4 regions of the Brevibacillus sp. AF8 genome follow, and region 3 is predicted to be linked to each of the others. Evidence: predicted binding sites of a transcription regulator. Region 3 holds the regulator's gene; each other region holds the start of a gene.
The links. The regulator LexA, encoded in region 3, represses DNA repair genes until DNA is damaged. The targets are predictions, from matches to a motif close to CGAACATATGTTCG.

Region 1 (5,772 bases), 190 kb from region 3:
TGTGATAATCACAGTGCCTTTGCGAGAGAGCTTCAATGCCCATTGGAAATAATCGGGGTTTCCTTTTTTATCTGCATCGATAAAAATAAAATCAAAAGGACCCTGATTTTCTTCGTGCAGTTGGATGAGAGAATCAAGGGCAAGTCCGATCTTCACTTCTACAATCTGATCCAGCCCTGCGCGGGTAATGTTCGATTGCGCAACTTCAGCATGCTTCTGATCATATTCGAGAGTAATGAGACGACCATCTTCAGGAAGTGCCCGGGCTAGCCAGATGGTACTGTATCCACCAAGAGTGCCAATTTCCAGGATCGAACGAGCGCCTTGAATCCGTGCTAATAGATGAAGGAATTTACCTTGATTGGGTGCTACATCAATAGCTGGAAGACCTGCAGCTGCATTCACTTGAAGAACTGTGTCCAGAACGGAATCGGCTTCCAGTAATTTATCCGTAAAATAGTGATCAACCGCTGTCCATTGCTCTCTGTTCATCATCTCAACTCCTCAAGAATTTACAGGGATATCATAACACGATTAGCAACTTTTGGCTGAATTTTTTGAAGCAATTAACACATTTCAGCGGAAGGTTCCATGGTCGATCAAGTTTTATAGGTAATATTTTCACCTGTTACCATTATTTTCGCATAGCGTGAACGAAGAGTTTTCAAGATAATAGAAAAGTAATCCAAGCTAGCTAGTATAATCCAACCTTGGGGATTCTATTCCACGCGTCCGACTAATTGATGCAGTCAAAGTCGGCGCCATTTTTTTATTCCATCCATAGGTAAATGTACCTATTATTGCTCGTTGTCAACAGAAAACAAGTCCTATATGATTATATCATTCACGTATGACATACGCGTACTACCCCGTACGCCCCAACCACTTTTTGTTGGTTGGGATTTTTTTTTGGTCCGTTTCATATCCAATTATCTCCTATCGCGTTTCGATGCGATTTTTTATATCCTTGTACATAGGACTCGAAATGTTCTTGGGGTCCGCGGTGACTCAAATTATGCAGAAGAGTCACCGCTTTTTTCTTTACATACTTCCTCCATTCAAGGTCAAGCTAGTAACAGGTGATTTTGTTCAGGAGGTGTTTTTTGTGCGTGCAACTTTCGTGGTGCTGACCCTAGCTTTTGCTTTGACCGTAACGGGGTGTACAAAGCAATCTGGTACGGAAACAAAGAAATCTGGTACAGAGACGAAGCAAAAAGCGGAAGCGGAGCCGTTGTGCATGCCTGTTCCCGTCAGACATTATCAATGGGAAGATCGGGCGAGATCAATTACAGCTAGCGTGAAGGGCATTGACAAAATAGTGGTTGTGCAAATCGATAAAGATCTCGATGTGGCTATTCAAGTAACGAATTTTAATCGGTTCAAGATGGAATCGATTCAAAAGGAAGTCGGAAAGAAATTAAAAGAGGCCTTCCCAGAAGCCAATATTCATGTGACAGCTGATAAGCGATTGATAAAAGATTTACAAAGGCTGAGTGACGAACGGTGGCCAACCGATGTAAAGGCGGCATGCCAGAAGAAGAAATCCTTAAAAGAAATTGAAAAGAAAATGAAAGGCTAGCGGATTTCTCAAACCTCACATACTACATGGGTAGAGTGAGGTTCTTGCTGTCTCTTTTTGGTGGAATAATTAAAATCGAATGAAAATTATGTGATTGAAAACGAAGAAGGACCCCCTGACTGGGAGTCTATATAAGCTAGTGGTGATCATGATCGTAATAATGCGCGCGTTCTCGATCTCGTTCTCGATCTCGATGGAGGTCGATGCCGCGTAATTCACCCTTGGCTTTTTCCACGAGGACTTGATAATCTCTTACCACTTCCGTCAAGGTCGTAACGGATTCCTTATAGTCGGGATCATTACAGATTCCATCTATCGCTCGATGGAGGTGATACATCTTATCTTCGGTTTTTCGGATAAATTCTACCCAATCCATTCCGTTCATAAAATACCTCCTTTCCGTCATAGCCTTTACTCCCATGTACGAAAGTATGCAAGGTGAAATTCGAATAAATGATGCGTAAGTAATCTAATAATGAACTTTGGTCTTGTAACAATAATCTGTTCATGATAACATACCTCACATCACTAGCATCAAAGGACGAGACTTGAGGTGTATCAAATGAACGGGTTAGCCAAACTGAATCGATCGCTTGAGAAAATCATGCCCATACTAACGCCGAGCAGTGTTGCTATTGGCGTTTTAGCCGGGACACATTTGCAACCGTTTGCTTTTTTGTCCCCTTGGGTGTTTGCCTTCATGACATTTGCGGGCAGTCTCGGTTCAGGATTTAAAGAATTTGCAAAAGTACTGACCAGACCGCTCCCCTTAATCGTCAACTTGTTGATTCTCCATGCACTAATGCCGCTTGTTGCTTGGTCGATGGCGCGGTTGTTTTATCCAGATGATATCCATGTCATCACGGGCTTCTTGTTGGCTGCCTTAATTCCCACAGGGATCACGAGCTTTTTGTGGTCATCGATTTATTTCGGGAATATCGCACTGACGCTATCCATTATTTTGTTGGATACGATGCTCTCCCCACTGATTGTTCCGTTGGGGATGTCCTTGTTTTTGGGGGCTACCGTCGAGATGGATTTGGCAGAGCTGATGAAGGGTTTATTTTATATGATCGTGTTGCCATCTCTTGTGGGAATGCTGCTCAATCATTTGTCAAAAGGGAACGTCAAAAAAACGCTGGCACCAAAATTAGCGCCATTTTCCAAGATGGGTATGGGTGTTGTCGTCGCCATCAACAGCTCGATGGTCTCATCTTACTTTCATATGATGGATGCTAAACTGGTAGGAATGGCGGTCCTCGTACTCGTAGTAGCCATTTCAGGTTATGTAATGGGATGGGGGATCGCAAGGCTATTCGGATGGGAACGTGATGTGATTGTCACGTTAACCTTCAACAGTGGAATGCGAAACATTAGTGCAGGGGCAGTTATGGCAATCACGTACTTTCCGGCGCCAGTTGCTCTTCCTGTTGTTCTCGGTATGCTTTTTCAGCAAATACTCGCTTCTACCTTCGGAAAGTTTTTGGAGCTGGTCGAGAAAAGACCGCAGCATCAACCACAGGAACTATCAAGCTAAAAGCAAGAGCCGTTTTCCAAGACCAATGGGAAAACGGCTTTTTTCTTAGAGATTCTTCCTAAATAAAGCAATTTGTGCGACTTGGCAGGACAATATTGAAAAAAGGGTTGCGAACTTATGTTCTCATTTCCTATAATGTAAATACAATTTCCCACACAGGATGGGTATCTGGATTACAAATGTTCGTAGGTAGGCGGGTGGAAAGGTGTGGCTAACGGCAATCTTGAAGTAACGAACGAAGAAAGAGAGGCATTTATGTACATGCTGCGAGATTCTGCAAGAGAGAATTACCCCTTGAATGTGAGCTGGTGTGTGTCCTTTGAGGGGGAGCGGGGGAATACCTGTAGCATGTGGGGTGTGGTCAAATGGGTAGACCCAAAGGCGAGACGTGTTCAATTAGCAAACCAAACGGGTAGTCAATGGATCGAGATGGAGAAAATTATCAATGTACATGCATAAGGGAACGTATAGAAACCTTACATGAAAATCGACTCATCGTAAGGTTTCTTTCCTTTCTTTGCACAAAGAAGAGAGTGTGTCACAAAACCTAACATTAAAACGCAGAAAATTCGAAAGTTTGGTTGACATTCGAATTTTCTATGTTAGAATATATAACATGGCATGCATTCTCTCCACTTCCTATTTTGACCCAATCATTGGGTCCTTTTTTTTGCCTATGTTTCATTCTTCAAATACGGCTTTCCATCCGCTTGAAATAACTTGCTCACCATTCCATAAAGGCGACCTGACATGTTAGGAAAAACGAAGGAGTATTCATTCGCTCCTTGATTCAGCAAGACAATCGGTGCTTCCACGATGTAGGGGATTTTCATGAGATCGAGCATCTTCTTATATTCCTCTACCTTGGAATGGTCGACCGTATAATAAAATGACTTGGAAAAATTCATGCGAACACGCTCCTTTTCCTTATTGTAGCATATCCTCAGTATGTCGTATAAATGGACATAATAAATATTATGTAAACACAATATGATTTTTTCTTTATCCTTAGAAATAGAGAAGATTCACAAAGACCCCTACCTGTGATAAGATGAAAGACCAAAATTTTACCAATAGGAGAAAATGATGATAATCAGCCAACAACTACTTTCTGTGAACGGGTTATCCTACACGATTCGCTCTGCAATGGAGACAGATGCACAACAATTGTCGGAACTGCGACTGCAAATCGATGGTGAGACTGAAAATTTGGACAGAGAAAGAGGGGAGGCTTTCATCGATGTGCAAGGATTCGAACACATCATCAAAACGGATGCAGAAAGTGCAAGAAATTTGTTTTTAGTGGCTGTTACTCAAGATCGGATTGTCGGGTTTTCCAGATGTGCAGGCGTTTACTTAAATAGATTTGCCCACAAAGTAGAGTTTGGTGTATGTGTTTTACAAGAGTTCTGGGGTTTTGGCATTGGGAAGAATCTCTTGCAAGAATCGGTTGACTGGGCAGACGCCAACCACATTACCAAAATGACGTTGAATGTAATGGAAAAGAATGAGAAGGCAATTGAGTTGTACAAACGGTTTGGTTTTGAAATCGAAGGGGTACTCAAAAACGACAAGGTCCTTTCTGATGGCAATTACTACAACACCATTATTATGGGTAGATTCAAAGGCGACATGAGAGCATAATGAAAAAACTCCGCTAGCATAAGCGGAGTTTTGCTGTCTAATCATTGGTGAAACAGTTGTTTAACTGCTGAAGAAGCTACGGCTGGAGTGCTTTCTTTTATAATGAGAGCTGCCGTAATGGGAATGTCCGTACCGATTGCTAGAGCTATACTTTCTGCGGTGTTTGTAATCGCTGCTGCTGTATTTCCGGTACTTATGCGAAGATGAGTGATTACCGAGTAAATTTTTCAAAAGCTTCTTAAGCATATCAATCACTCCTAGTTAGGTTGGAAGTCTATTTCGTATAAGTATATACGAATATGTCTGAGAACCGTTTCATTATTTTTCTACGTTTTCGTGAAAAGCTGGACCAATCAGATCGATCCGGTTCGTCCATATTCCACCTGTAAAGCTTTCTGGCACCCGATTTAAATCAGTCGGAACATCAAAGCCTTGCGACACATCTCCACTGCCTGCGACTAGGATCACGCGTGTGTCTTTTGCTTCCATTCTTGCCATGAACCGATTCGGCCAACCCCAGAGCCATGGGGCAATCTGATCGGGAATATGCAATTGGGTTTGTGCACAGGCTTCTGGTACATATCCGGACCAACCTGCTGCTATGTACGGGATCAGGCAGCTTTTCATTGTCGCCATAGACATCACACGCAGCTGGGGCAGTTGTTGTTTCAATGTCTCGATTGGCTTGTCACCGCCATAAACAGAGAGCTGTGCCAGTCGTTTTGCAGGCAACGCCGCCAAAACATCCGCCAACGCTTTCCCTTCGAGTGGGTCATTACTTTTGATATGGATAAGCAGTGATCGATTAGGGAATGTTTGTAGCACATCATCGAGAGAGGGCATCATGCCAATCCCTTTTCCACGGAAGGAGAAGGTTTTCCCTTCATCCGCAGTATAATGGTAGCCAATGTCGAGCTGTTGTAATTCGGCCAAGGTATAATCTCTCGTGACACCGGTGCCATTTGTCCGACAGTCGAGCGTCCAGTCATGAAACACGGCGAATCGATTGTCT
Region 2 (5,772 bases), on a different contig from region 3:
TCATGGGCAACTATAGTGGATGGGAAATTGTACAAGCAGAACCTGTCAAGTTGACCTTAATGAAGCGAGAGCAGGATATTGCGCCAGCGTGCAAAGAGAATGGACATATCGGAATAGCTGCGGACGGCATGCTTACCCTGTTTCATGGTCTGCCTGCTGAACAAGATGTCGTGCAAACTTTTTATCGAATCGATACTGCGAAAATGGAAGCGAGTCTGCCAAAAGAGGAATGGGAGAATCTGAAACGAGGGATTCGCATTCGGAATTTGGCAGAGTATAACAGTGTATTGTCCACCTATGGCGAATACCAATGGAGTGGCCAATGAAAACAGGTGGACCAAAAGAAATCCCTTTCGAGCCTTTCGTGTAACAAACACGGATTGTACTGGAAAGGGATTTTTATTTTCATTGCTATGGATTCAGTTCAACCCCTATGATTTGCCAGCGTTCCCCCGGGACTTCGCGGCGCAAAAGAAACTTCCATGTTCGTCGAAAATTCCCGCCTTCACGGGCGATGTACGCGAGCCGAACAGGAACCTCTAGCAAGAGAGGACCACGTTCGTCTGAAGGGATGACAATTTCAGAGGTTCGCACAGACTCGATCGCGGACAGTCCTTCTGGAAGTGTGAAGCCGTCTGTTGTCATTCGCATCGCATGAGTGTCATGTTCATGCAAAGCGGTGAGGAAGTAGCCGACTAATTCTTCAGGCGACGCCCCTTTTAGTGTAGTGGCAAGTGCTCCCGAGGCTTTGAGAATCATCATGCTGTGACTAGGATCGGGCTCTGAGCGTCGATGGGTAGAACTGCCAAAAAAGTGGATGCAAAAATGCCCCGGAAATTCATTTCCTTTAATCGCACCATCACCATGAGGCATTCCGTGCATGGATGCTGCAAAATAAGTACCGTCTACCTCTACCAGAATGGCTCTGCGCTTCCATGACCATTTTCCCTGATAAATGTTCTTCATGATTTGTGTATCCTTGCGCGTCAAGGGTTGAACATCGGCATGGCGACTACCTGCTCTGCGCTGGACATCAAAACGTAGTCCTGTTTCTAAATCAATTACGGTACCGAACTCCATCCGCTTTAACGTTTTTTTCACCTGCTCCCAAGGAATGGCTTGTGCAAAATGGACTGCCTCTACTGACTTGACCATTTCTTCGATCCGCTGGCGAACATCGTGTGCCAACACATAGCGACGAGGCATTTTTTTTTCATAAAGCTGGCCGTCGTGATCATATACATACGTTCGTTTTTTTACGGTCAATGTAGCACGTACCCAGTGCGGGTTATAGGAGGCGACTTCGGTAGCAGAACTCAATATCCGCTTCGCAAATTGCTTTTGATCACGGAAGGACATGGTCGTTTGGAAGGAGGAATCGGGTGACACTGAAACGGTGACCGTGATGTCATTCTTGACTTTGGCAAGCGTAGAGTGCGGCATGGATAGAGCGATTGCGAAAAAGCATATACAAAAAATAAGGACTTTGCTGCGCAAGAACCAACACCTCCACAACTTATCGTTTCAACAATAGGTTTGGCTCATGTGGCGTAAATCTTGGTATCATAACGCCCTTGCGCTTACGCCATACTGATTTCATACGGTGATCGAAGGAGGAGTCTTTAGACCATGTCTACCATGCCTAGAGGTAGCTACAAAGACCAGTTCCATCAGCGTTTGTACGTTCAGTTGAACCAAGGACACAACAAGCTCAATTACCAACAGATCAACAAGATCAAAGAGCACATGCAGAGTGGTGTAGACGAATATGCCCACATGCAGCATGATGTGTCGGATTCACTCGGAATGAACAGACACTAACAGACGCCGTATAACCCGTTCCTTTTATAGGGAGCGGGTTTTTATATATTTTGAACTTCGATACAAAATGGAAATACACGTTCGCTTTTTGGGTGCTTTGTGTTACAGTAGAGAGTAGAATCTTTGCTCACGGAGAGTGGACTATGCGCATTTTAGGAATTGACCCTGGCATTGCGATTGTTGGCTTCGGGGTTGTGGATAAAGAGGGCAGCCAATTGCGTCCCGTCCAATATGGAAGCATTCAGACAGAAGCAGGATTGCCAGTGCCGCTTAGATTAAAACAGATTTTTGAGGCAATGCAGAGCCTTCTGGAAACATATCGTCCCGATGAAATGTCTGTCGAAAAGCTTTTCTTTAATAAAAACGTGACGACGGCATTTACAGTTGGTCAAGCCCGAGGAGTTATTTTGCTTGCGGCAGAGCTGGCTGGTGTGCCGGTCTATGAATACACCCCGATGCAGGTCAAGCAAGCTGTGACTGGATACGGGGGAGCAGAGAAGAGACAAATACAGGAAATGACGAAGCTCCTATTGCGGTTAAAAGAAGTGCCAAAGCCTGACGACGTGGCGGACGCATTGGGCATTGCGATTACGCACGCACAGTTTCGCGCGTTCATTTCCATTTCGGAAGGGGTCAAGAAATGATTGATTTTGTAGAAGGTACACTTAGTTATCTCGATTCGGAATACATAGTTCTCGAAACCGGCGGAATTGGTTATCGACTGTTTTGCCCAAACCCGTACCAGTTCGTTCGGTATGAAGGCAGCAAAACCAAATTGTTTACCCACCATCACGTTCGGGAGGATGCCATCTTGTTGTATGGCTTCGCTACCCGTGACGAACGCGATTTGTTCCGCAAACTGCTTGATGTTAGCGGAATCGGTCCAAAGGGTGGATTAGCTATTCTGGCTGCGGCGACGCCTGAGCAGCTGGTGATGGCGGTTCAACAGGAGAATGTTACCTATTTGACGAAATTTCCGGGGATTGGGAAAAAGACGGCCCAGCGCATTATCCTCGATTTGAAGGATAAATTGGTAGGGTACACACCATCTGCGATTTTGACTGTTGCAGCGGGTGATTTGACAGCAGGCGAACAAGCTGTGTCTGCACTGAACGAAGCACTCGATGCGTTGACTGCACTGGGTTACTCTGATGGTGAACTGCAAAAAATCAGAAACACGCTGTCTGAGAAATCAAAAGAGGGCGATGGTGTAGAAAAGCTCATCAAACAAGGGCTTGCGTTGCTCATGAGGGGGTAGGATTTTGGATTCTCGGATCATCACGACGCATATGAATTGGGAAGAAGATGCGGCGGAGCTGAGCCTCCGTCCTCGTTATTTAAACGAATACATCGGTCAGCAGCATGTGAAGGAAAACTTGAAAATCTTTATTGAAGCGGCCAAGATGCGGAAAGAGTCATTGGATCACGTACTGCTGTACGGTCCGCCTGGACTAGGGAAGACGACTTTGTCGCAAATTATTGCAAATGAGCTGGGTGTGAATATCCGAACGACGTCTGGTCCGGCAATTGAGCGCCCCGGTGATTTAGCCGCGATTTTGACGAATTTGCAAGAAGGCGACGTCCTGTTTATTGACGAGATTCACAGGCTCAACCGAAGTGTCGAGGAAGTTTTGTATCCGGCTATGGAGGATTTTGCGCTGGACATCATTATCGGTAAAGGGCCAAGTGCTCGCAGTGTCCGTTTGGATTTGCCGCCATTTACACTGGTCGGGGCTACGACGCGGGCTGGCATGCTGTCCGCGCCGCTTAGAGATCGCTTTGGGGTCGTTAATCGCCTGGAGTTTTATACAGTCCCGGAACTGACCTTTATCGTTTCACGGGCAGCCGACATCCTGCAGGTCGTCATTCGAGAGGGCGGGGCAGAGGAGATTGCCAGACGTTCACGTGGAACACCCCGGGTGGCAAACCGTTTGCTGAAGCGGGTCCGCGATTTTGCCCAGGTAAAAGGCGAAGGCGTCATTACGACAGAGATTGCCAAGGAAGCGCTGGAAAGATTGCAAGTGGATGCCTGCGGTCTCGATCATATCGACCACAAGCTGTTGCTAGCGATTATTGATCGCTTTGACGGTGGACCGGTTGGACTGGATACGATTGCAGCAACAATCGGAGAAGAGTCACAAACGGTGGAAGATGTTTGCGAGCCATACCTCATGCAGATTGGCTTTATGCAGCGGACGCCGCGGGGGCGGGTTCTTACCCCAAGTGCGTACCAACACTTTGGTCGGGAGATGAAATCGTGAATCCTGTAGCCAAGCTACTCATTATTGGTGGTGCTGCTTTAATCGTAATCGGTCTTTTGTGGCAGGTAGGTGGCAGATTTTTGCCGCTGGGGCGCTTGCCCGGAGATATCGTGGTAGAAAAGGAAAACGTCAAGTTCTACTTTCCGATCGTGACTTGTATTGTGATTAGCATCGTCCTGTTTCTTGGTATGTATTTATTCCGGCTGTTCAAATAGGGGAAATGTGAAGACCATCGGAGCTCATTGTTCCGGTGGTTTTTTTGCGTGCGGGCGTTTGGTCCCATTTTACGAAAAAGGCAGGAGATCAGCCTGCGATTGTCGAAAAACAGTGGGAAGACATGCCAATTTTTGTTGTAAATCAGGTGAAGAAAGGACAATGGACGACATGAGAAAGAAATGGATGGGGAAAGTCCTTTCGGTGGGCCTGCTGTCAGTAGTTCTCGTAGGAGGACATGTACCAGCGCAGGCAGCCGGCGACAATATCAGAGTTGCGCTTTTTGTGGATACAGGGCAAGGCTATCGGGGAGTAGTTCCTTCCATTACGCTGACTGCCGAAAATGGAATGGATGTCGTGCTCAATGGACCCGAAGGCAAGACAGATTTACCCGAATTAAAGGGAGATGCAGCTCGTTACCGGGTTGATGAATATCATCTGATCGTTGCCGAAACAGGTGACTGGAATCGCGCACAACAGATTGCACAGCAAATGAGTCAACGAAAATACGAAGGCTCAATCCAGGTGGCTAATCGTAACGGTCAGACCGTCTATCAGGTTGTAAGCGGAACGTATGACACGTATCAGGCTGCTGCAAATCAGGCAAAAACAGTTGCCCAAGCAATCGGGCAGAATCCGCTGGTAAAAGGTCCGCATCGACTCGAAGCGGGTACATTCAAAAGCTTAAAGGAAGCACAAGAATGGCAAGCGTCATTTGAAGCAGCAGGTATTCCTGCTTACCCCGTGATGGTATCCGATGGGGATAAAGTCAAATATGCGGTTTGGATCGGTGACGAGGTTAGCCCTGATGCCGTGAAAGAATTGAAACGAAGAGCAAACGCTGCATTTCCCTCTTTCTCCTATCAGGAGCCAGACAGCCAATCTTATGTTATATTGAAGCAGGATGTATACGGATCACCAGATGAAGTGATTTGGAAGTACGTTTTCTCCCCTCAAGTTAAGCTGACAGTTGAAGCGAATAAAGCAGGCGATGAATCGGTGATAGGCGTTGTGGAACGAGAGCAGCGTACATATCGCGGTGAGATGGAACTGTCGGAATACAATGGTCACTTGACACTAGTAAATGAGCTTCCAATGGAAGAGTATCTGTATGGTGTCGTTGGCTCTGAAATGGCTCCAGGCTGGCCGTTGGAAGCATTGAAAACGCAGGCCGTCCTTTCGAGAACTCGTGCTGTGTGGCAAGGCAATAAGTATGGAGTTGCCAATGTGTCTGATACGGTTTTCGAACAGGCATATTATGGTTATACAAAAGAGTCTGATGATGTGCGTGAGGCCGTCGACGAGACTGAAGGCGAAATCATTTACTACCAAGGCAAACCTGCTGAGTCGCTCTTCTATTCCAATGCAGGCGGTATGACAGCGGACGGCACAGAAGTATGGGGCAATCCCGTTCCTTATTTGCGATCTGTCGAGAGTAAAGACACCTATCCAATGGACAATGCAAGCGTATGGTATA
Region 3 (5,772 bases):
GTAAGATGCTCGTGACATGCAATGGGAAAGAGTATAAGGCACTTCAGATCGGAACGGTCATGACGCATCCTGCCTATCGCAACCAAGGCTTGGCAGCGAAATTGATGAATCATATTCTTGAAACACGTGAGAAGGAATACGATTTTATATATTTGTATGCCAATGATACCGTGCTCGATTTTTATCCGAAGTTCGGGTTTGAGAGAGCACTGGAAAGTAGTTTTCGTTTATTGGCGTCCGATCTGAAAAAGCAAGTGGGACAAAAATCGGTCTTGCGTAAGCTGGATGTCGATAATGAGGCTGATTTTAATATTATGAAGGAATTTGCTGCTAAAAGAATCCCCGTTTCATCGAGACTAGGCGTGAAGGATAGCGAGCATCTGTTGATGTTTTACTTTTTGCTTGTTTTTCGGGATGCGATCTATTATCTCGAAGAGGAGGATGTGATTGTCTTATTTGAACGAGAAGACGACCAACTGCATGTATTTGATCTTGTAAGCAAAGAACCAGTTGATATAGAAGCGGTCATCTCTCATTTGGTAACGGCTGAGACTTCAAACATTCAATTTCACTTCATGCCGGATAGTGAGAATAAAAAGATCCAATCTGCATGGATGACAACGACCGATGATGTCTTATTTGTTCGACCCTCGTTAAAAATAGAGGCAGAACATTTTCGTTTTCCGCTTACTTCACACGCATAGAAGGTTTGAAATGACGCGTCAGGTGAAACAGTAAAAATAGAAGAGAAAAGCAGGCATCCAGGGAAGGATGTGAGGGAAAAGCATGTGCGGTCGTTTTACTCTCGTAACGAACTTGGAAAAATGGAAGGAACGGTTCCAAATCGAAGTCATTCCATTTGATGCAAAGCCACGGTACAATATTGCACCGGGTCAGTTCATTCCAGCGATTATTGCAGATCGCGGCGAACGGCGTATGGGTCAGTTGAGATGGGGGCTAGTACCGTCGTGGTCTGCCGATGAGAAGAGCAGCTACAAAATGATCAATGCGCGTTGCGAGACATTAAATGAAAAGCCAGCATTCAAACAGCTTTTCGCCCGAAAGCGATGCATCCTTCCTGCCGACAGCTTTTATGAGTGGATGAACACCATTTCAGGGAAACAACCGATGCGGATCATGTTGAAAACCGGGGAACCATTCGCTTTTGCTGGCCTGTTTGATACGTGGACGAATCAAGAGGGAGAAAAAGTACATACCTGTACGATTGTTACGACAAAGGCGAATGAGCTCATGGAGAATATTCATGAGCGAATGCCTGTCATCTTAAAGAAAGATGGCGAGGACTTATGGCTTGATCGGGAGAAGTATGATCGGTTGCAGCTCCAGTCACTGTTTACCCCCTATGATTCCAGCGAGATGATGGTGTATCCGGTATCTACCAAAGTGGGCAGCCCCAAAAATGATGATCCTTCCTGTATTGAAGAAGTAGAGGTCGGCTCTTTGCTTGAAGATTAATCCTTTCGTAGGAGATGAACTCTTTCACGTAATTCCTGTTCGGTTAACGATTCCAATTGCAACAAGGCCTCATATGGATCACTACCTGGAATATGAAAGTATCGAGCAAATGCAGGCTCGGTTTTGATGCCGCTTTGCTTCAGAGCTCTGATGTGTTGGTATGCATCCATGCCCCCTATTTCTAGCAATCGTGCTTCGATGTCCATATGACGATAGGCATTTTGCTTTTCGACAGCTAACGGTTGAGCAAACAATTCAAACCAAAAGTCAGCTGTGAAAAAAGAGATAACGCACGTGGGAATACTTTTTATATCTAGTTGAGTCACTTCAAATCCAGGCAAACAGCCAAACGCTTTACGAACAACCTGCTCAAACTGATGCAAATCATGACTCTCGCAAATAATATCCAGATCACTTCCTACAACGTCAATGTTCAATGGGATGGTTCCGGCAAGCACTGGACGGTAATCGGATAGTACTTCCATGAGGTGCGTCTGTTGAATTGCTTCCAACGCCGCTTTTTGGCGTATTGTTCCTCTGCCCAGGTAAGAGAGATCATGCCAATTTCTCATGAGACAACCTCCATGTCTACTTTCTTTTAAAATAGTTTAGACAAAAGTGAATAAGTACGCAACGAAATCGGTAATCACTCGTATACCTAAATGAAGGGAGTGTAGTGGATGGAAATATTTTTGTGGGTCGTAGTTGTGTTATTGTTCTTGCTTAGCATCGCAGGAATTTTCTTACCCGTTTTACCTGATACGATCTTGCTGTGGGCGGGCTTTTTACTCTATCACTTTTTTATTGCAGATCCGGGAGCGGGATTGCCGGCATCCTTTTGGTGGGGAATGGTCGTTCTAAGCATTCTACTTTACGGTGCTGACTTGCTGACGAACATGTACTTCGTGAAAAAGTATGGGGGGTCAAAATGGTCGTCCATTGCCGCTGCGGTCGGAATTATCCTCGGGATTTTCGTGTTTCCACCGTTTGGTATGCTGATCTTGCCGTTTGTATTCGTCGTTATCGTAGAGTTAATGGTGCAGAAGCAATCGATGGAGCGAGCAGTGAAAGCAGGGGTAGGTTCACTGATCGGATTTTTGGGCAGTGCGGTCGTAAAAGTCATCTTGCAAGTTACGATGATCATCTGGTTTTTTATCGCCAGATAACATATAGAAAACGAAAAGGACAGCCGAGGCTGTCCTTTTTTACGTGGAAACTAGTGAATGAGGCGATAGACACCGATGACTTTACCGAGAATGGTGACATGCTCCAGAATGATCGGTTCCATTGTGGCATTCTCCGGTTGGAGTCGGAAGTGGTTCTTTTCTTTGAAAAATCTTTTGACGGTCGCTTCGTCTTCTTCTGTCATGGCTACGACAATGTCACCATTGTTCGCTACGTGTTGTTGGCGAACAATGACGTAATCTCCGTCGAGAATTCCGGCATCAATCATACTGTTCCCGGAGACACGCAGCATGTAGACCTTGTCTGAAGTCACGATATTGTCTGGAAGCGGGAAGTATTCTTCCACATCCTCAATGGCTGTAATCGGTTGTCCAGCAGTTACTTTTCCGATTACGGGCACACGGACGACAGAGTCTTCGAAATTGTCTTGAAAACGATCTTCATCTGATAGCAATTCGATGGCGCGAGGTTTGGTAGGGTCTCGACGAATGAGGCCTTTTTTCTCTAAACGTGCCAAATGACCATGTACCGTTGAGCTGGAAGCGAGTCCGACAGCCTCTCCAATTTCACGTACAGAAGGCGGATATCCTTTATCACGAACTTCCTTTCGTATGAACTCGATGATGGCTTGTTGTCTACTCGATAATTTTGACATAGAAAGACACCCCTGATTTCTCGAACATATTTTCCTATATTATACCATGGGAGCTTGCGTTCGACAAACATAAGTTCGATTCATTGTTGACATGAACATACGTTCTCATTTATTATGAGTTTACAAAAGGACAGAACGTATGTTTGTAAGGGGGCCATTATCATGAATTCATCGACAGTACGTAATCGTTTCGAGAAAAAAGAAGAACGTCGTGTTCGTTTTGGTATCACGAGAGGTCAAGCTCTCTTGTTTCTTATTACATTTATTCTCTTTTTTTACTTGTTGACCGAACTAGTGTTTGCTTCTTCGCCAATGGAGGAGCCACAAGGCATTGAGGTAACCGTACAATCCGGAGATAGCCTATGGTCGTTAGCCGTTCGCTACTCAGATCAGCATACAGATGTTCGTGACTATATCATAGAAATCAAGGAAGCGAACGGTTTGGATAGCAACAGGATTTACCCGGGTCAGACTCTGATCATGCCTGATATGCCGTAAGTGTTCGGCTGTCTTGCGGGATCATTCGAATGTGGTATAATGAAGCGGCACTACTACAGAGTGGGAGGAACCAGCAGTGGTATCTGACGCAGAAATTAAACGCATTAATGAATTGGTCAAAAAATCTCGCGAAGAAGGTTTGACTGAAGAAGAAAAGCTCGAACAAAAAGCATTGCGCCAAAAGTACATTGACGCCGTTAAGCTTTCATTGAGAGCTAATTTGGATTCCATCCGTTATGTGGAAGACCTTGAAGAAAATAAGCCAAAACAGTAAGATAACAATTACTGATACGACAGACATCCTCGCTTGACGCTAGGGTGTCTTTTTCTGTGACATACATAACGCTTTGATTGCCAGGGAGGGAAAGCGATGGCGTGGATAGCTGTAGCGGTTGGAGGAGCAGTTGGCTCTCTTTTGCGCTACCTATTGTCTTTGCTTGCGAATCAGCCGGGATGGCCATGGGGAACCTGGATCGCCAATGTTTGTGGATCGTTGATCATCGGCATCTTGTTCGTGCTGGGGAAAGAACGTGGCATATTATCTCCAACACTCTATCTCTTATTTGCAACGGGGGTCATGGGAGGATTTACGACTTTCTCTAGCTTTTCCTTGGAAGTGGTCACTTTTTGGGGAGAAGGCCACCTGTTGCGTGGCACTTTGTACGCTCTTCTCAGTTTGGGAGTCGGGCTACTTTCTTGTGCGGTTGGAATATGGCTGGGTAGGCAATGGTCCTGATACGTTCAATGGACACGATACATGTGAGGGGGAATGAAGGTGAGTACACAGCATCGTGATTATGAATGGGAACAAAAAAAGCTGGATGAAACAATTTCGGCGATTGACGAAGAAATGGAGCAGCTTCGCAATGATATTCGCGAGGCGACAGATGACTATGTGAAACAGGTCGTTAACTATAAAAAGGCAAAGGATTTGCGTTACCTGGAAGATCAGGGGCGAGAGAAGCCTTATTTCGGCAGAGTGGACTTCTTGAAAGATGAGATCTACGAGCTGGATCAGGTCTACATAGGAAAACGGGGAATTGTACGCAGCGATACGTTTGATTCTGTCGTCGTGGATTGGCGTGCGCCTATCGCCAGTCTTTATTATTCCGGTGAGAGCAAAGACGCGTTTTATCGAATGGGACGAGAGATCGTGCGAGGTGAAGTTCGCTTAAAGCGTAATTTTGCGATTGAAGACGGTAAGATCGTCGGCATCTATGATGGAGCGGTAAAAGAAACGATTAACCGCGAAATGGGGCATCCTGACGAGTTTTTGCAAGAGGGCTTCATTGATGAATTTTTGGCAGCCAATCTGAATCAGGCGAACGATAGCAGGCTAAAAGACATCGTCGCTACGATTCAATCCGAGCAAAATGATATTATCCGGGCGGAAAAAGAACGGCCCATCGTTGTGCAAGGAGTAGCGGGGAGCGGAAAAACGACCATTGCGCTGCACCGACTCTCCTATTTGATATATAACTATCAGGATTCCATGATGTCCAAAAAATTCATGGTGTTCGCACCAAACCGGATGTTTCTTACCTATATATCCGAGGTTTTGCCTGAGTTGGGAGTCGATGACGTTCAGCAGTCTACCTTTGTGGATTGGGCAGCGCGTCTCGTGAAACCTCTGCTGCCAAAAGGATGGAGAATCGTGAGTCCGGATAAGCCTCTGCAATTGTTCTTTGAAGAGGGGCAGGATGAGCGCCAGCAAGAAATGACGCGAAACAGGCTTCGCTTCAAAGGATCGCTCGCTTGTCGGGAGGCGCTGGAGCAATATATCCGGCATATCGTCGAAACGAGAATTCCTTTTAAGAAACTCAGCTTTTTATACAATAAAACGAAACAAGTCTTTTCCATTCCGGGTGATTTTATTCGCCAATGCTTCCTGGAGCAATTCGCCAATATGCCGTATCATCGACGGGTAGAAGCTCTTCGTAAGCATTTGAAACAAGAAA
Region 4 (5,772 bases), on a different contig from region 3:
TTGCCTATCGAGTAGGATTTTCTTCAAATATTTCTTATAAAAAGCTCATTGCTTCGGCTCTAACGATTGTTGTACTTATATTTGGAGTCATGGTAGTCTCTGAAATCCTCAAAAAAAGAGAAGGCCCTGTCCAATCATTAACGGTTATGAAAGAAATGACAGGAACTACACCTATGACGGAGAACCTCCCAAGCTTCACCGTAGCAGGTGAGCGAATAGAACCGAAAATGAACGTGTATAGCAGTGAAGGTGAACCAACCAAAACATACACCTATATTCTGGGGAACAAAGAAAATGTCTGGCTTTCTTTCTATTTCGGCATTCCCGACAACGGAGACTCAACGGGTGAAGCCAAAATCATCGTAGATGGACAAGAAATATCTCAGTTAAACGAACAATCCTATCAAGAGGCAGAGGCTTTAAGGGAGTTGCCTTTTAACGAGGTAAACGAAATTACCATTATCGTTTCCGGAAACGCTAAGATGTGGGATGTTGGAGTCCGTGGAATGCAGCATTGGTGGGAGTGAGTAAAATAAACGAAACGAGCCCTAGAAGCGATTCTAGCGGCTCGTTTTTCTTTGACTATTTTGTTGTTCAATCTCTCTTATTTACCGTGATTCGCTTCTTTCTGATAAGCTACCGCGATTTTTGCAGCTACTTCAGCATTGTGTTTCACCAGCGCGATGTTTGTTGCCAAGCTCTTGCCTTCTGTCAGCTTTTTCACTTTATCGAGCATGAATGGCGTTACCTGTTTACCTGCAATGTTGTTTTCTTTTGCTTCTGCAAGTGCTTTTTGGATCACAGCCTCGATTTCCTGGTGGTTGAGTGCATCGGATTCTGGTACTGGGTTTGCGATAATCATACCGCCTTTGAGTCCCAGATCCCATTTGGTATTCATCATCTTACCGACTTCTTCTGGTGTATCGATACGCATGTCTACACCAAATCCGCTTTCGCGAGCGAAGAAGGATGGGAATTCATCCGTACGGTAGCCCACAACTGGTACACCTTGTGTTTCCAAATATTCGAGTGTGCGGCCGATATCGAGGATCGATTTCGCACCCGCGCATACTACAGCTACATCTGTTTGAGCCAACTCAGTCAGGTCAGCAGATACGTCCCAAGTGATTTCGCCTTCACGGTGTACCCCGCCGATACCACCAGTTGCAAACATGTGGATGCCAGCCATCTCAGCTGCGATCATGGTAGCGGCTACTGTAGTCGCACCGATTTTACCGCTAGCCAAAATGTAAGCGAAGTCCCGGCGACTTACTTTTGCTACGTTTTTATTCGTTGCAAACTCCTCCAGCTCGCTGTCAGACAAACCGATTTTGATTTTGCCGTCCATGATCCCGATCGTAGCTGGTACAGCACCGTTGTCGCGAATGATTTGCTCTACTTCTTTTGCCATTTCGATGTTTTGCGGATATGGCATACCGTGCGAAATAATCGTCGTCTCCAGTGCAACTACCGGCAGGTTGTTCTCCAATGCGTGGCGTACTTCCTCAGTAAAGGTCAAATATTGTTTCATCTCTTATCGCTCCTTTTCGAATTGTTCTACGGCCATTTCCAATTGTTCTGCTTTTAATAGAGGAGATACGGACTGCTCTGTTTGCAATGTCAGAGCGGATGCTGCCAATCCAAGACGGCACGCTCTCTGGAAAGACTCTCCGTTTACAATGCCATACAGTAGTCCCGACGCGAACGCATCTCCCGCACCCGTTACATCTACTACTTCTGTTGGATATGGAAGCATATGCTCCTCAACGTCCTCGGATTGATAGTAAATGCCTTCTTCGCCCAAGGTCACAATGACGTGCTTGACGCCTCGTTCCCTGATCTTGCGGCAAGCCTCGGCGCATTCTTCGATCGTCGTGATCTTCATGCCAGCCATCAGCTCGGCTTCTTCGCGATTCGGCAAAATCGCTTCTACTCCGTCCAATTGCTGTGGGAGCTTCTTTGCTTTAATGGATGAGACCGGGTCAACGAAGAGCAGGATGTTTTCCTCCCGGCAGCGTTCGATGATGTAGGCCAAGCAGTCCGCCGGAATGTTTGTATCGATGAAAACCACGTGGGCTGCTGCAATATGCGACCATTTCTCCGCAAACATCTCCGGTGTGAGAGCATCGTAAATATCCATGTTCGCCAGGGAAACAACCATCTCGCCATCAATATCGAGAAGCGCCGTATACGTTCCCGTCCGCTGTGTAGGAAGTCTCCACACCTGGCTGATGTGCACCCCGTGCTTTTTCGTCTCCTGCAAGAGCCATTCGCCTTCTTTGTCCTCACCAACGCTCGTAATGAGGGACGTATTGCAGCCAAGACGACCGAGGTTCTCCGCGATATTCCGTGCCACCCCTCCACACGATTCCATAATCGTTACGGGATTGGATGAATGTAGACGCACCTGTTGCTTGCCGCGTGCTTTGCGGTCCAGGTTGGCCCCACCGATACAAGCAATCATTCCTTCATCACGAAGTACATAAGCCCGTCCCTTGATTTCCCCGCGTTTGGTCAACTGTGCGATGTAGCCAGCTACCGCTGAACGTGAGATTCCAATCAGATCAGCCAGCTCCTGCTGCGTGATAAAAGGATTTTGCCGGATATGATGAAGGATCTGCATGTCTTTTTCCACGGTCATCCTCCTTTCTTTTGTTACGCTTTCACAGCTCGTTTACAAACAAAAGTTTATCACTAAGACAACTGTTTGTACAGGCGTGTTTTTCATTTTATTTTTATCTTAATTTGACAAACAGGAACACGATCATGTAGGATTATCTTAAATTAAAGATATCGAAATTTCGATGTAAAGGAGGGTCCATTATGTCTGACAAACCACTTCGAAATGATCCCCTCGATCTTTTTGTCGTTTTATCAAGGTCATACAACTGGGTTACCGCTCACTCCAATCGTCACATTCGCGAGCATGGACTTAATCCAACTGAATTCGGCGTACTAGAGGTATTATTTCATAAAGGTCCTCAACCATTGCAGCAAATTGGCGAAAAAATATTGATCTCCAGCGGAAACATCACATACGTTGTGGACAAACTCGAAAAGAAGCAACTGCTCATTCGCAAGCCCTGTTCAGCAGACCGCCGCGTCATTTTTGCGGAACTCACTGAAAAAGGGCATCAATTTTTGTCTGAAATCTTCCCTCCTCATCAACTCGCTATTGAGAAAGCGATGGAAGGTCTCACACCAGAAGAACAACGTCAAGCAATCGAACTGCTAAAAAAATTGGGCCGCACTGCTCAAGCTACTTATTAGATGAGCAGCCCCTCTCTTCACCACAATCGTTTTAAAAAAGTGTTGACAAAAGATCTGATACGTAATAATCTTAAAATCAAGATTTACACATTAAAAGTTAGCGACTTACTAAACGGAAGGGGAATGAAATTTTCATGAGTAAAGTACTTTTTATTAAAGCAAACGATCGCCCAGTTGAGCAGGCTACAAGTGTAAAGCTGTACGAAGCTTTCACGAAAGCATACAAAGAAACACACCCAAACGACGAAATCGTTGAGTTGGATCTGTTTGCTGAAAACCTCCCTTATTACGGTAACGACATGCTGACTGCTATGTGGAAAGCAGGAAACGGCATCGAGCTGTCTGCTGATGAGCAAAAACGTGCTGACTTGGTTAACAAATACCTGAACCAGTTTACAGCAGCAGACAAAATCGTATTTGCTTTCCCAATGTGGAACTTCACTGTTCCTGCTGTTCTGCACTCGTACATGGATTACCTCTCCCAAGCAGGTAAAACATTCAAGTACACAGCTGAAGGTCCAGTTGGTCTGATGGGCGACAAAAAAGTAGCTCTGTTGAGCGCACGCGGTGGCGTTTATTCCGAAGGGCCTATGGCTCAGATGGAAATGGCAAACAAATACGTTCGCACGATCCTCGGCTTCTGGGGCGTTAGCAATGTAACCGAAGTGATCGTAGAAGGTCACAACCAATTCCAAGACAAAGCAGCTGAGCTCGTTGCAGCTGGTGTAGAAAAAGCAGTAAAACTGGCGGAATCCTTCTAAGGCCCGCCAGCCTTTTTGGACAAATATCTTAAAATAAAGATATACTAATTAAAAGTAATTAAGGAGAGATGAAAAGTGTTGGATACTGGATTGTTGTTGATTCGTTTGGTCATTGGTTTGACGTTTGCAGGTCATGGTGCACAGAAGCTGTTTGGCTGGTTTGGCGGTTATGGTTTGAAAGGAACAGGCGGCTGGCTGGAGTCTATCGGAGTGAAACCTGGCGTAGCAATGGCTTTTGTCGCTGGATTGTCTGAACTCGTTGGCGGTCTCATGTTTGCCACAGGCGTAGGTATCTGGCCAAGTGCTATTCTGCTTGCTTTCACAATGCTGGTTGCCATTCTGAAGGTACACGGTCAAAATGGATATTGGGTCACACAAAACGGATTCGAATACAACCTGACATTAATCGCAGTCGTTATTGGGGTAGCGTTGATCGGTCCAGGCGCATACATTTTGTTTTAATGGCAACTCCTCACACCCCGTAAGCCAGCAATCGTACTAAGGGAGGAACATCAGATGGAAATCCGCGTCTACACACAGAACGAGCAAGCAAAAGGACATTTTGGCGACGGTGAAATCGTAGAGAATAAACCAATTGGCTTCCCTCATGAAGGCTCCGTTGTCAAACGGGTAGGACCGCTTTTTTACTGGGCATGGGCAAAATCGCTGAAGACATTTGAAATTCCGCTGCATCCTCACTCCGGCTTTGAAATTTTGTCGTATGTCCTCACAGGGACAGTCGGACATCGGGACACGCTCGGAAATCTTCAAGAGGTGTCGACAGGCGGCGCGCAGATCATGCAAACCGGTTCAGGCGCGTACCATGCAGAAGAGCTCGGCAAGGATACAGAAATGTTTCAAATCTGGTTTGAACCGCATCTTGCGCAGACAACGAAGCAACCGCCTACTTACAATCAGTATGATCATGAGGAGTTTCCGTCTGAGGATGTCGATGGTGTCCAAGTAAAACACATCATCGGATCGTCTGCTCCCATTCAGTTGGTCACGGATTCCTTGATGAGCGATATCACGATTCCCGCTGGAAAGTCGTATGAAAAAGAACTCCCGGCTGGTTATGCTCACGCAGTCGTCATAGTGGAAGGGAACGGAAGCGTTGCAGAGAAAGCAACTGTCAGCGAGAACCACACCCCGGCAACCAAAGGTGACTTTGTCGTTCTCTCCTCCGCGGAAAGCAGCACAGCCATCTACACAGCCTCAACGGATGCTCCACTCCGCCTGGTGTTGATTCAAATACCAACTGAGGTTGATTATCCACTCTATCGTAAATAATCTACTCTTCTAAACGTCCTTATCCTATCATCAAGCCCGACCGTCACATTTTTGTGACGGTCTTTTTCGTATAAACTCCGCCTCCTCATGGGACATTAACGAGGAAATCGTTAACAATTTTTGGTGCCGATCAGAAAGGAAGTTGAACGTGGAAGATATCGTGATGACCAGAGCCATATTCGGGACGACTATGGCCTTTCACATTATTTTTGCGACCATGGGTGTTGGTCTCCCGCTCATGATCTTGCTGGTGGAGCTCCTCTTTTGGCGGACGCGTGACCGAGATTACGAGATGATGGCCAAACGCTGGACAAAAGCCCAGGCGATCTTATTAGGCGTCGCGATCCCCTCTGGTACGATTGCTGGAGTCCAGCTTTCCCTATTATGGCCTGGATTCATGGAGATTGTCGGCAAGGTGATCTCGCTACCTTTTCAGATCGAAATATTCGCT

Region 1: KB186_RS01625 (YolD-like family protein) is a predicted target of LexA. The motif match lies at 3,227-3,240, and genes of this name have one in related genera.
Region 2: ruvC (crossover junction endodeoxyribonuclease RuvC) is a predicted target of LexA. The motif match lies at 1,892-1,905, and genes of this name have one in related genera.
Region 4: KB186_RS18660 (carbohydrate kinase) is a predicted target of LexA. The motif match lies at 2,678-2,691, and genes of this name have one in related genera.

What each region holds. Positions count from the first base shown of each region.
Region 1 covers NZ_JAGQDN010000001.1:446,340-452,111, reverse strand. Annotated here, with positions in the region: gene KB186_RS01645 (O-methyltransferase) at 1-495, opposite strand, end outside; gene KB186_RS01640 (YhcN/YlaJ family sporulation lipoprotein) at 1,106-1,579, shown strand; gene KB186_RS01635 (hypothetical protein) at 1,716-1,964, opposite strand; gene KB186_RS01630 (bile acid:sodium symporter family protein) at 2,142-3,116, shown strand; gene KB186_RS01625 (YolD-like family protein) at 3,324-3,575, shown strand; gene KB186_RS01620 (hypothetical protein) at 3,791-4,024, opposite strand; gene KB186_RS01615 (GNAT family N-acetyltransferase) at 4,203-4,760, shown strand; gene KB186_RS01610 (hypothetical protein) at 4,821-5,006, opposite strand; gene KB186_RS01605 (glycerophosphodiester phosphodiesterase family protein) at 5,079-5,772, opposite strand, start outside.
Region 2 covers NZ_JAGQDN010000014.1:55,912-61,683, reverse strand. Annotated here, with positions in the region: gene KB186_RS18120 (BofC C-terminal domain-containing protein) at 1-326, shown strand, start outside; gene KB186_RS18115 (hypothetical protein) at 412-1,497, opposite strand; gene KB186_RS18110 (hypothetical protein) at 1,630-1,821, shown strand; gene ruvC (crossover junction endodeoxyribonuclease RuvC) at 1,965-2,465, shown strand; gene ruvA (Holliday junction branch migration protein RuvA) at 2,462-3,079, shown strand; gene ruvB (Holliday junction branch migration DNA helicase RuvB) at 3,084-4,082, shown strand; gene KB186_RS18090 (DUF2905 domain-containing protein) at 4,079-4,297, shown strand; gene KB186_RS18085 (SpoIID/LytB domain-containing protein) at 4,458-5,772, shown strand, end outside.
Region 3 covers NZ_JAGQDN010000001.1:638,409-644,180, reverse strand. Annotated here, with positions in the region: gene KB186_RS02410 (GNAT family N-acetyltransferase) at 1-704, shown strand, start outside; gene KB186_RS02405 (SOS response-associated peptidase) at 787-1,476, shown strand; gene KB186_RS02400 (DUF4269 domain-containing protein) at 1,473-2,048, opposite strand; gene KB186_RS02395 (DUF456 domain-containing protein) at 2,157-2,642, shown strand; gene lexA (transcriptional repressor LexA) at 2,693-3,316, opposite strand; gene yneA (cell division suppressor protein YneA) at 3,479-3,814, shown strand; gene KB186_RS02380 (DUF896 domain-containing protein) at 3,891-4,088, shown strand; gene crcB (fluoride efflux transporter CrcB) at 4,185-4,550, shown strand; gene KB186_RS02370 (HelD family protein) at 4,590-5,772, shown strand, end outside.
Region 4 covers NZ_JAGQDN010000015.1:18,736-24,507, reverse strand. Annotated here, with positions in the region: gene KB186_RS18670 (VanZ family protein) at 1-527, shown strand, start outside; gene KB186_RS18665 (pseudouridine-5'-phosphate glycosidase) at 605-1,531, opposite strand; gene KB186_RS18660 (carbohydrate kinase) at 1,535-2,635, opposite strand; gene KB186_RS18655 (MarR family winged helix-turn-helix transcriptional regulator) at 2,824-3,270, shown strand; gene KB186_RS18650 (FMN-dependent NADH-azoreductase) at 3,405-4,031, shown strand; gene KB186_RS18645 (DoxX family protein) at 4,107-4,493, shown strand; gene KB186_RS18640 (pirin family protein) at 4,548-5,321, shown strand; gene KB186_RS18635 (cytochrome ubiquinol oxidase subunit I) at 5,485-5,772, shown strand, end outside.